DNA from 2 places in the Pantoea sp. B65 genome. Region 1 is predicted to be linked to the other one. Evidence: predicted binding sites of a transcription regulator. Region 1 holds the regulator's gene; the other holds the start of a gene.
The links. The regulator CRP, encoded in region 1, controls carbon source genes, mostly activating them, when cyclic AMP is high. The targets are predictions, from matches to a motif close to ATGTGANNNNNNTCACAT.
Positions count from the first base shown of each region.

Region 2: the regulator CRP is predicted to act here: its motif matches at 2,205-2,222, upstream of cdd (cytidine deaminase).

Region 1 covers NZ_JAHXPU010000015.1:471,446-476,277, forward strand. The annotation lists gene argD (bifunctional acetylornithine/succinyldiaminopimelate transaminase) at 1-194, shown strand, start outside; gene JWF83_RS04985 (YccS/YhfK family putative transporter) at 239-2,317, opposite strand; gene crp (cAMP-activated global transcriptional regulator CRP) at 2,383-3,015, opposite strand; gene JWF83_RS04995 (OsmC family protein) at 3,326-3,730, shown strand; gene JWF83_RS05000 (DUF943 family protein) at 3,803-4,267, opposite strand; gene JWF83_RS05005 (DUF3289 family protein) at 4,254-4,832, opposite strand, start outside.
Region 2 covers NZ_JAHXPU010000039.1:137,193-142,024, reverse strand. The annotation lists gene metG (methionine--tRNA ligase) at 1-933, shown strand, start outside; gene JWF83_RS18960 (CidA/LrgA family protein) at 1,074-1,466, shown strand; gene JWF83_RS18955 (CidB/LrgB family autolysis modulator) at 1,459-2,151, shown strand; gene cdd (cytidine deaminase) at 2,281-3,171, shown strand; gene JWF83_RS18945 (NAD-dependent malic enzyme) at 3,415-4,832, shown strand, end outside.

The DNA of each region.
Region 1 (4,832 bases):
GTGCTGAGCTGAAACCGCAGCACGCCGGGAAGGCTCGCGATATCCTGAATGCGGCGGCGGCCGAAGGGGTGATGATCCTGAATGCCGGGACTAACGTGATTCGTCTGGCGCCGTCACTGGTTATCGAACCGACCGATATCACTGAAGGTATGGCGCGTTTTGCCCTGGCAGTTGAAAAGGTGCTGGGTAAATAACTTCCCAGCGGCATTAACCGGGTGGCATAACTGTCACCCTGATATTATGACGGTTTGCGCAATTTCCTCACCAGCCACTGTCCGTGCTGTGGTCGCTGGCTCCACGCCAGCGATGAGATGGTATGCATTACGCTCAGATGGCCGAGAATGCGCTTTACGTGGCGCTCCATAATGGTCTCCGGCCCCTGCTGCAGTCCCTCCTGCTCTTCCAGAATATTGCTATCCGACCCCGGACCGTCATACTCCAGTCGCTGCTGACAGCGTTGCAGTGCAATCTCGCAGGATTGCAGCCAGCGTTCAGCCAGCGTTGGCGTCAGCATGGTATGTTCACGCGCCAGAATAGTCATGGCGTTAATATGCTCGACGATAAACTGACTGTGCGTTACCCACAGCTTCATATCCGCCAGGTAACGGTCATTAAACCCGGGTTCCTGCATTGCCTGATTGAGCGAGTTAAACAGCGCATTATGGGCCTGATTTACCCGGATACGCTGATAAGCCAGTTTATCCGCGCTGTGTTGACTGCCAAGCAGCATTTGTAATGCATCCTGATAGGCGCCCAGCGCGTCGTGGGCGTTGCGCCGCATTAAGCCGCTCTGCCACTGCGGCCACAGCCAGACCATACCGCCAAAGGCGATCAGGCAACCCATCACCGTATCCATTAAGCGTGGTAGCAGGAACTGCGAGCCATTCAGCGTCAGCAGCTGTAATGAATAGACGGCAGTCACGGTAAAACCGACGGTGGCCCAGCCGTAAAATTTGCGGATAAACAGATAGCTCACTAGGGTAATCACCAGCATCGCCAGTAACACCCAACCTTCCGCCACGCTGAAACGCAAGGTTGCCGCGGCGATGACCAGTCCCGCCAGCGTGCCTAAGGCACGGTGTTGAATACGCACGCGCGTTGCACTGTAGCCATTCTGGCTGACAAACATAATTGTCATCAGGATCCAGTACGGTTTAGGAATATTAAAAAATAGCGCCATCGAGCTGCCAAACATCAGCATGACCGCGAAGCGTCCGGCAGTGCGCAGCGCCGATGATTTGAATGACAGATAGCTTTTCAGCGCCGGGATCAGCGGCAGGCGGCGTTGTCGATCGGCCATCAGGTCGCGTTGATAGAGTGGGCGCTGAGTACGCAGCACCCGTGCAATACGGCTGAAATGGTAATAGCAAAAGTTACCTACCGGGTTATCGCTGTGCTGGCGCGCGATTTTCTCCAGCGCCTGCAATTGCTTCTCCATACTGAAGCGGTCGGGCAGTTTATGGTAAAGGATGTCATCGGCCAGCTGGCGCAAGCGTGCGGCGATCACCTGCGCATTCCAGCGGATGACGGCTTCGGCATGACTCTGCTCCACCAGTTTCTGCACCTCTTCGGGTTGATGCAGACTGACCGAGATATGTTCCTGCAGATCCAGCGCCACCTGAAAGGCGCGCGTCAGGCGTTTATGGTGGTTATCACGGTTGGCCGCCAGCATATGCATCTGCTGATAGCAGGTAGTGATCAGGTCGACAGCTTTCTGCTGACGCGCCAGCAACGGTGGCAGCGCTTTTTCCGGGTCGGTCAGTTTGGTCAGCAGGCTATACTTGGCATCGCAGTAGTCTGCCAGCTCGCGATACAGCAAACTCAGTGACTCGCGCAGCGGCTGCTCTTTCCACAGCCAGAACCAGAACCAGTTAAATACCCCATACCAGATGGTGCCCAGCACATAGAGTAATGGCGGCTGCCACATCGGCATATGACCGGCAAGGCTCAGGGTAAAAATCCCGGCAATCAGTGAGGCTGGCAGCAGGCGGGCATGTAGCGGGCTAATTTCACCGGTGACGCCAAGCAGCATCGCCATAGCAAACAGGATCGCCGGCAACGGGATGCTGTGTTGCGACATCCATTGAATCAGAAAGCTGCTGAGGGCAAACAGGCTGCCACCGATAATCAGACGCTTGAAAAAGCGTTTATGGGGGGTATCAAGACCAGCAATATTGCAGCAGGCAGGCACTAACGAAAACAGTAAACCCTGTTGTAAACCGCCAAGCAGCAGACCAACCGCCACAGGTAAGCACAGCACCAGCGTTTGCCGCAGCGCGTAGTTTACTTCCGGGTGATAGATAATTCTCCGCCACATCAGATGATCACAACATAAAAAAACGGCGCGATCGCGACTGCATCACGCCGTGGTTTCAGGCTGGCTTAACGAGTGCCATACACGACAATAGTTTTGCCGTGTGCGGAAATCAGGTTCTGATCTTCCAGCATTTTCAGAATACGACCGACGGTTTCACGTGAACAGCCAACGATCTGGCCGATTTCCTGACGGGTGATTTTAATCTGCATCCCATCCGGGTGAGTCATCGCATCCGGCTGTTTCGCCAGATTAAGCAGGGTTTGTGCGATGCGGCCAGTGACATCAAGGAAAGCTAAATTGCCGACTTTCTCTGAGGTTACCTGCAGACGGCGAGCCATCTGAGAGGAGAGACGCATCAAAATATCCGGGTTAACCTGAATCAGCTGACGGAATTTTTTATAAGAAATTTCAGCCACTTCACAGGCAGTTTTTGCCCGCACCCAGGCACTACGTTCCTGACCCTCTTCAAACAGGCCAAGTTCGCCGATGAAGTCTCCCTGGTTAAGATAGGAGAGGATCATCTCTTTGCCTTCTTCATCCTTGATCAGCACAGCTACAGCGCCTTTTACGATGTAGTAGAGCGTTTCAGCCTTTTCACCTTGGTGAATCAGCGTACTTTTGGATGGATATTTGTGAATATGGCAATGTGACAGGAACCATTCGAGAGTAGGGTCTGTTTGCGGTTTGCCGAGAACCATTCGCTTTTATCCTCTGTTGTAATCGTGCCCTAAAAACAGGGGGATTCGTTCCCTGCAGGCGTTGAAATATTCAAGCGTTTTCCCATCAGGAAAGTTGTCCGGGCTTCTGTTCAGAGCTTAGCTCATAATGTCGTCCCGCTTCCGTCGTGCTTATCGATGCCGACGAAAATATTACAGCTTTGTTTGTAGCACAGCTTGCAGCAAGTGTCTCCTGTTGTCTCGCTTCAGCATGATGTGAATCGCTCGCCGTTGCCGTTTTTCCGCTTACAGCGTACTCTGAAGTTAACTGAATGAATTAGGGGATAATGTTATGCAGGCGCGAGTTAAGTGGGTAGAAGGGCTAACATTTTTAGGAGAATCCGCATCCGGTCACCAGGTGCTGATGGACGGCAATTCCGGTGATAAAGCGCCAAGTCCGATGGAAATGGTATTGATGGCGGCGGGGGGCTGCAGCGCAATTGATGTGGTTTCCATTCTGCAGAAAGGGCGTAACGATGTGACGGACTGCGAAGTGAAACTGACTTCTGCCCGTCGTGAAGAGGCGCCGCGCATTTTTACCCATATCAACCTGCATTTTGTGGTCAGCGGGAAAGCATTATCCGACAAAGCAGTCGCGCGCGCCGTTGATCTGTCCGCGGAGAAGTACTGCTCGGTGGCGATTATGCTGGGCAAAGGCGTCGAGATTACTCACAGCTACGAGGTTATCGCGCTGTAAGCTGTTCTCCAGGCCCTGCGAAGTGAACAGGACCTTCTTCAGGTCCTGTTGCGTTCAGATGCTGTCCGCAGGCTAGCGAAGCTTTCGGATAGCGCCACTTTTATTGTCTTTGATATATTTATTATCCCAGTTATTCAGGAGATAAATAGTTTCATCTGTATATTTTGAAAACCAAATGGTCATTGGTTGATTATCCTTAGCTATACAGTTGTCCTTACTTTGCATATCGTCAAAACACAACAAGTCACTATCCTGGGCTGTCCCTGAATCAGACCTATACTTCCCAATCCAAAAGTTTATGGCATAGCCATTTTCATCAACAGGGATATGGAATAGCTGTTTAAAATGTGGCTTATTATTTTCCCACCATTGAATTTTTCTTCGATCGGTGAATGGAAGATTTTTAACAATAATGTAGTAGCTCCTGATGTCACTTTTGTAATGTACGTCAATGATTTTAGTCGGTAGTATCAGCCACCAAGTGAGCATACCTGTTGAGATACTCACTGTCATAATCAGCCATTTAAATTTTGTCAAAACGGCTGCCCTCAATAGTTTTTATTGTATTCATCTCACTGATAAACGGGCGAAAGCCATAACCCTCCCAGCGTTGCAGAACAAACCAGATGCGGAAAATACGGAACTGACGGTATAATCGGTGAATAATATCACTGTCATCAAGACCGAAGTGATCCTGTATGCGGTATTGCAATTTTGCATGGTAGCGATCACCATTAATTCCCAGTGACTCAAGAGTGATGTGTGTTGCCCAGGTGTCATGCACACTAATAGTTAGCCCATTAATATTATCTATCCAGCGGTTAAATTTTGGTAAATATGATGCATTTATAGCTACGCCGAATTGATTGAAATTGTCTCGGGGATAATATTTTTTATCCCAATGTGAATGTGAAATGATAGTTTCTCTGATTTTATTTAATGAGTTGTTTATTGAGAGGTGTTCGGCAAGCGCTTTGTTCAATAAATAATCGGTAAATTTTTCACCATTACAAAATTGCATATGATTAATCATTTTGCGGATAATCGGTTGATACTCACCGATAAAAGAGAATGTATCGGATAACTGGCGAAATTCCTCAAA
Region 2 (4,832 bases), on a different contig from region 1:
ATTGATGATATCGACCTGAACCTGGAAGATTTCGTGCAGCGCGTCAATGCCGATATCGTCAATAAAGTGGTGAATCTGGCGTCACGTAATGCCGGTTTTATCAACAAGCGTTTTGGCGGAAAACTGGCCAGTGAACTGGCGGATCCGGCGCTGTATCAAACCTTTACCGATGCCGCAGCAAGCATTGGCGAAGCCTGGAACAGCCGTGAATTCAGCCGCGCCATCCGTGAAATTATGGCGCTGGCCGATCTGGCCAACCGTTATGTTGACGAGCAGGCGCCGTGGGTAGTGGCAAAACAGGAAGGGCGCGATGCCGATCTGCAGGCGATCTGCTCCATGGGTATCAACCTGTTCCGCGTACTGATGAGCTGGCTGAAACCGGTGGTGCCATCACTGGCGGAGCGTGTTGAAGCGTTCCTCAATGTGGAACTGAGCTGGGAAGGTATCCATCAGCCGCTGCTGGATCACCAGATCGCCACCTTTAAGGCGCTGTACAGCCGGATCGAAATGGATAAAGTTAACGGCCTGATTGAAGCGTCAAAGGAAGATGCCGCCGCAGCCAAACCGGCGCTGACCGGCCCGCTGGCGGACGATCCGCTGCAGGACACCATCAGTTTCGATGATTTTGCCAAAGTCGATATGCGTATTGCGCTGATCCAGAAAGCGGAATTTGTTGAAGGTTCTGACAAGCTGCTGCGTCTGTCGCTGGATTTAGGCGGTGAGACCCGTCAGGTATTCTCCGGCATTCGTTCCGCTTATCCGGACCCGTCGCTGCTGGAAGGCCGCCTGACGGTGATGGTGGCTAACCTCGCGCCACGCAAAATGCGTTTCGGTATTTCCGAAGGGATGGTGATGGCGGCAGGTCCTGGCGGTAAAGATATCTTCCTGCTAAGCCCGGACAGCGGCGCACAACCCGGTATGCAGGTGAAATAAACCGCACTGCAGGGGCGGCCTTGCTGCTCTGCCGCCTCTGCAGTGGTTTGCACCGCCGGTAATCATGCTTATAAACTGTGATCGGTAGCACACCAGGATATTTCATCGTATGATGAAGGCTTATAAAACAGGAGCCTGTCATGCTCAGCGTACTATCTGTCTGCTGGCGTTATCTTCGTGCCTTCGCCATTATTTATCTGTGCTTATATGCCGGAATCGCTATTTCTGCCCTGCTGCCAATCACCATCCCCGGAAGTATTCTTGGCATGCTAATCCTCTTCGCCCTACTGGCATCGCAAATTCTGCCGGTGAAATGGGTCAAACCCGGCTGTCACTTGCTGATTCGCTATATGGCGTTGCTGTTTGTGCCGATTAGCGTTGGCGTTATCAACTACACCGATATTCTCAGCGCGCAGTTTGGCCCGATTGTGGTCTCATGCGTGGTCAGTACCCTGATCGTACTGCTGGTGGTCGGTTTCACTTCGCAACGCATGCATGAGAAAGCGCTGAGCAGGGAGAGCAACCATGATTGATTTCTGGTGGTCTCTACCGCTGACGCTGGCGGTTTTTTTCGCTGCACGTCGGCTGGCGGCGAAAGTTAAAATCTCACTGCTTAATCCGCTACTGGTCTCGGTGGTGGCGATTATTCCGATTCTGCTGCTGATCAATATGCCGTACGCGCGCTATTTCGCCGGCAGTGCAATACTCAATCAGCTCCTGCAACCGGCGGTAGTGGCGCTGGCGCTGCCGCTATATGAACAGATCCATCAGATCCGCGCGCGCTGGAAATCGATTATTGGCGTCTGCTTTATCGGCAGCCTCACCGCAATGATCTCCGGCACCGCTATTGCCCTGTGGATGGGGGCGACACCGGAAATCGCCGCCACGCTGCTGCCGAAATCGGTTACCACCCCGATTGCGATGGCGATATCCGCTTCGCTGCATGGCATTCCGGCGATCAGCGCCATCTGTGTGCTACTCGCCGGCTTACTCGGGGCGATATTCGGTCATATGCTATTAAATCTGTTGCAGGTACACAGCAAAGCCGCACGTGGGCTGGCGATTGGCAATGCCTCACATGCCCTTGGCACCGCGCGCTGTGTTGAGATCGATTTTCAGGAGGGAGCATTCAGCTCTCTGGCGCTGGTGATTTGCGGTATTATCACTTCGCTACTCGCCCCCTTTATTTTTCCGCTGCTGCTGAGAATGTTTGGTTAAAGCTTGCGAGAGATCGCGCAGATTCACATTAACTTTCATGGATTGCATTGATAGAGAGACTCAGATCACATATAACCGGCTGATTGCACCGTAAAATCGGTGGCCAACGACGCCAATGAGAGGCACTCAATGCATCCACGTTTTCACACCGCCTTTGCAGCCCTGACGCCTGAATTACAGGCCGCCCTTCGCCCGCTGCTGACGGCACACGACTTTAGCGCCAGCTTCAACCCGCAGCAGCTCGCCGCGATTAAACAGCAGACCGCGCTGGATGATGATGCGCTGGCGTTCGCTCTGCTGCCGCTGGCGGCAGCCTGCGCGGTTGCACCGCTTTCCAGTTTTAACGTCGGTGCCGTGGCGCGCGGACAAAGCGGCAGCTGGTATTTCGGCGCCAATATGGAGTTTGTCGCAGCCACCATGCAGCAGACCGTGCATGCCGAACAGAGTGCGGTGACCCATGCCTGGCTGAAAGGTGAAACGGCGCTGGCGGCGATAACGGTGAATTATTCTCCCTGCGGCCACTGTCGCCAGTTTATGAATGAGCTGAACAGCGGCACTGCGCTACGTATCTATTTGCCTGAACGTGAGCCGGCCACGCTGGGTGATTATCTGCCGTATGCCTTTGGCCCGCGTGATTTGGCGATTGAAACACTGCTGCTCGACCCGGTGGATCATGGCTATATTTGCCATGGTGATACGCTGGAACAGCAGGCGATTGCCGCTGCCAGCCACAGCCATGCGCCATACAGCCAGGCCCACAGCGGTGTCGCGCTGGAAACCCGCAGCGGAAACATCTTTGCCGGTCGCTATGCCGAAAATGCCGCGTTTAACCCGAGCCTGCCGCCACTGCAGGCAGCGCTGGTGCTGCTCAATATGCATGGAGATGACTGTAAGCAGATTAAACGCGCGGTGCTGGCAGAAAGTACCGGCGCTAAACTAACGCAACACCAGGCGACTGCTGCCACGCTAAAGGCACTGGGTTGCGATGATTTCCGCTCAATTTCCCTGCAAAGGGCATAGCCTTTCTTCATTTCTTTGACAAAGATCGCAGCTTTTGTTGTAACTTTATTAACAAAAGCTGTACTTCTGTACCAATTCTCTTAGGATCCTGATTCACACAATAATTCACAAGATTAAGGCGTTACTGTCGCAGTCAGATTGAATGCGGCCAGCGCGCAGAAACCGCAGCGTAGATAAGTACCTGAGGATTTCGCCACTGCCCAAGTTCAGGATGGCAAGTAAAGTAGCCTGGAGCAGATTTGCATGGAACTCGAGTACGAGAGTAAAAGACCGCTATATATTCCTTACGCCGGGCCTATTTTGTTAGAGTTTCCGCTGCTGAATAAAGGCAGCGCATTCTCTATCGAAGAACGTAATGACTTCAACCTGAACGGGCTGTTACCTGAAACCGTGGAGAGCATTGAAGAACAGGCAGAACGTGCCTGGCGTCAGTTCCAGAACTTTAAAGACAATAACAATAAACACGTCTACCTGCGCAACATCCAGGATACCAACGAAACACTCTTCTATCGTTTGCTGGACAACCATCTCGAAGAGATGATGCCAGTGATCTACACGCCGACGGTCGGCGCTGCCTGTGAGCACTTCTCTGAAATCTACCGCCGCGCGCGCGGACTGTTTATCTCCTACCCGAACCGCGCCAATATCGAAGATATGCTGCAGAATGCCACCAAACAGAACGTCAAAGTGATTGTGGTTACCGATGGCGAACGTATTCTGGGCCTGGGCGATCAGGGTATCGGCGGTATGGGCATTCCTATTGGTAAGCTGTCGCTGTACACCGCCTGTGGGGGTATCAGCCCGGCCTACACCCTGCCGGTGGTACTGGATGTCGGCACCAACAACCAGCAGCTGCTAAACGATCCGCTCTATATGGGCTGGCGCCATCCACGTATTACCGGCGCCGAGTATGATTCCTTCGTTAACGAGTTTATTCAGGCAGTGAAAAGCCGCTGGCCAGATGTGCTGCTGCAGTTTGAAGACTTTGCGCAAAAGAATGCCATGCCATTGCTGGAACGCTATCGTGATGAAGTGTGCTGCTTTAACGACGATATCCAGGGTACCGCAGCGGTCACGCTGGGGACACTGATTGCCGCCAGCCGCGCCGCCGGCAGCAAATTATGCGATCAGAATGTGGTATTCCTTGGCGCCGGTTCCGCCGGTTGTGGTATCGCCGAGCAGATTATCGCCCAGATGAAATCTGAAGGCCTGAGCGAAGAAGAAGCTCGCGCCCGGGTGTTTATGGTGGATCGTTTTGGCCTGCTGACCGACAAACTGCCAAATCTGCTCAACTTCCAGAGCAAGCTGGTGCAGAAAAGCGAACGTCTGGCCCACTGGGATATCAGCTCGGACTCACTGTCGCTGCTGGAAGTGGTACGTAATGCGAAGCCGGATATTTTGATTGGCGTATCCGGGCAGCCAGGGCTGTTTAGCGAAGAGATTATTCGCGAGATGCATAAACACTGTCCGCGTCCGATTGTCATGCCGCTGTCTAACCCCACCTCGCGGGTGGAAGCGACGCCGCAGGATATTCTGACCTGGACCGACGGCGCCGCACTGGTTGCCACCGGCAGCCCCTTCGCGCCGGTGACCTTGAAAGGGGTAACCTGGCCGATTGCGCAGTGCAACAACTCCTACATCTTCCCGGGCATTGGCCTCGG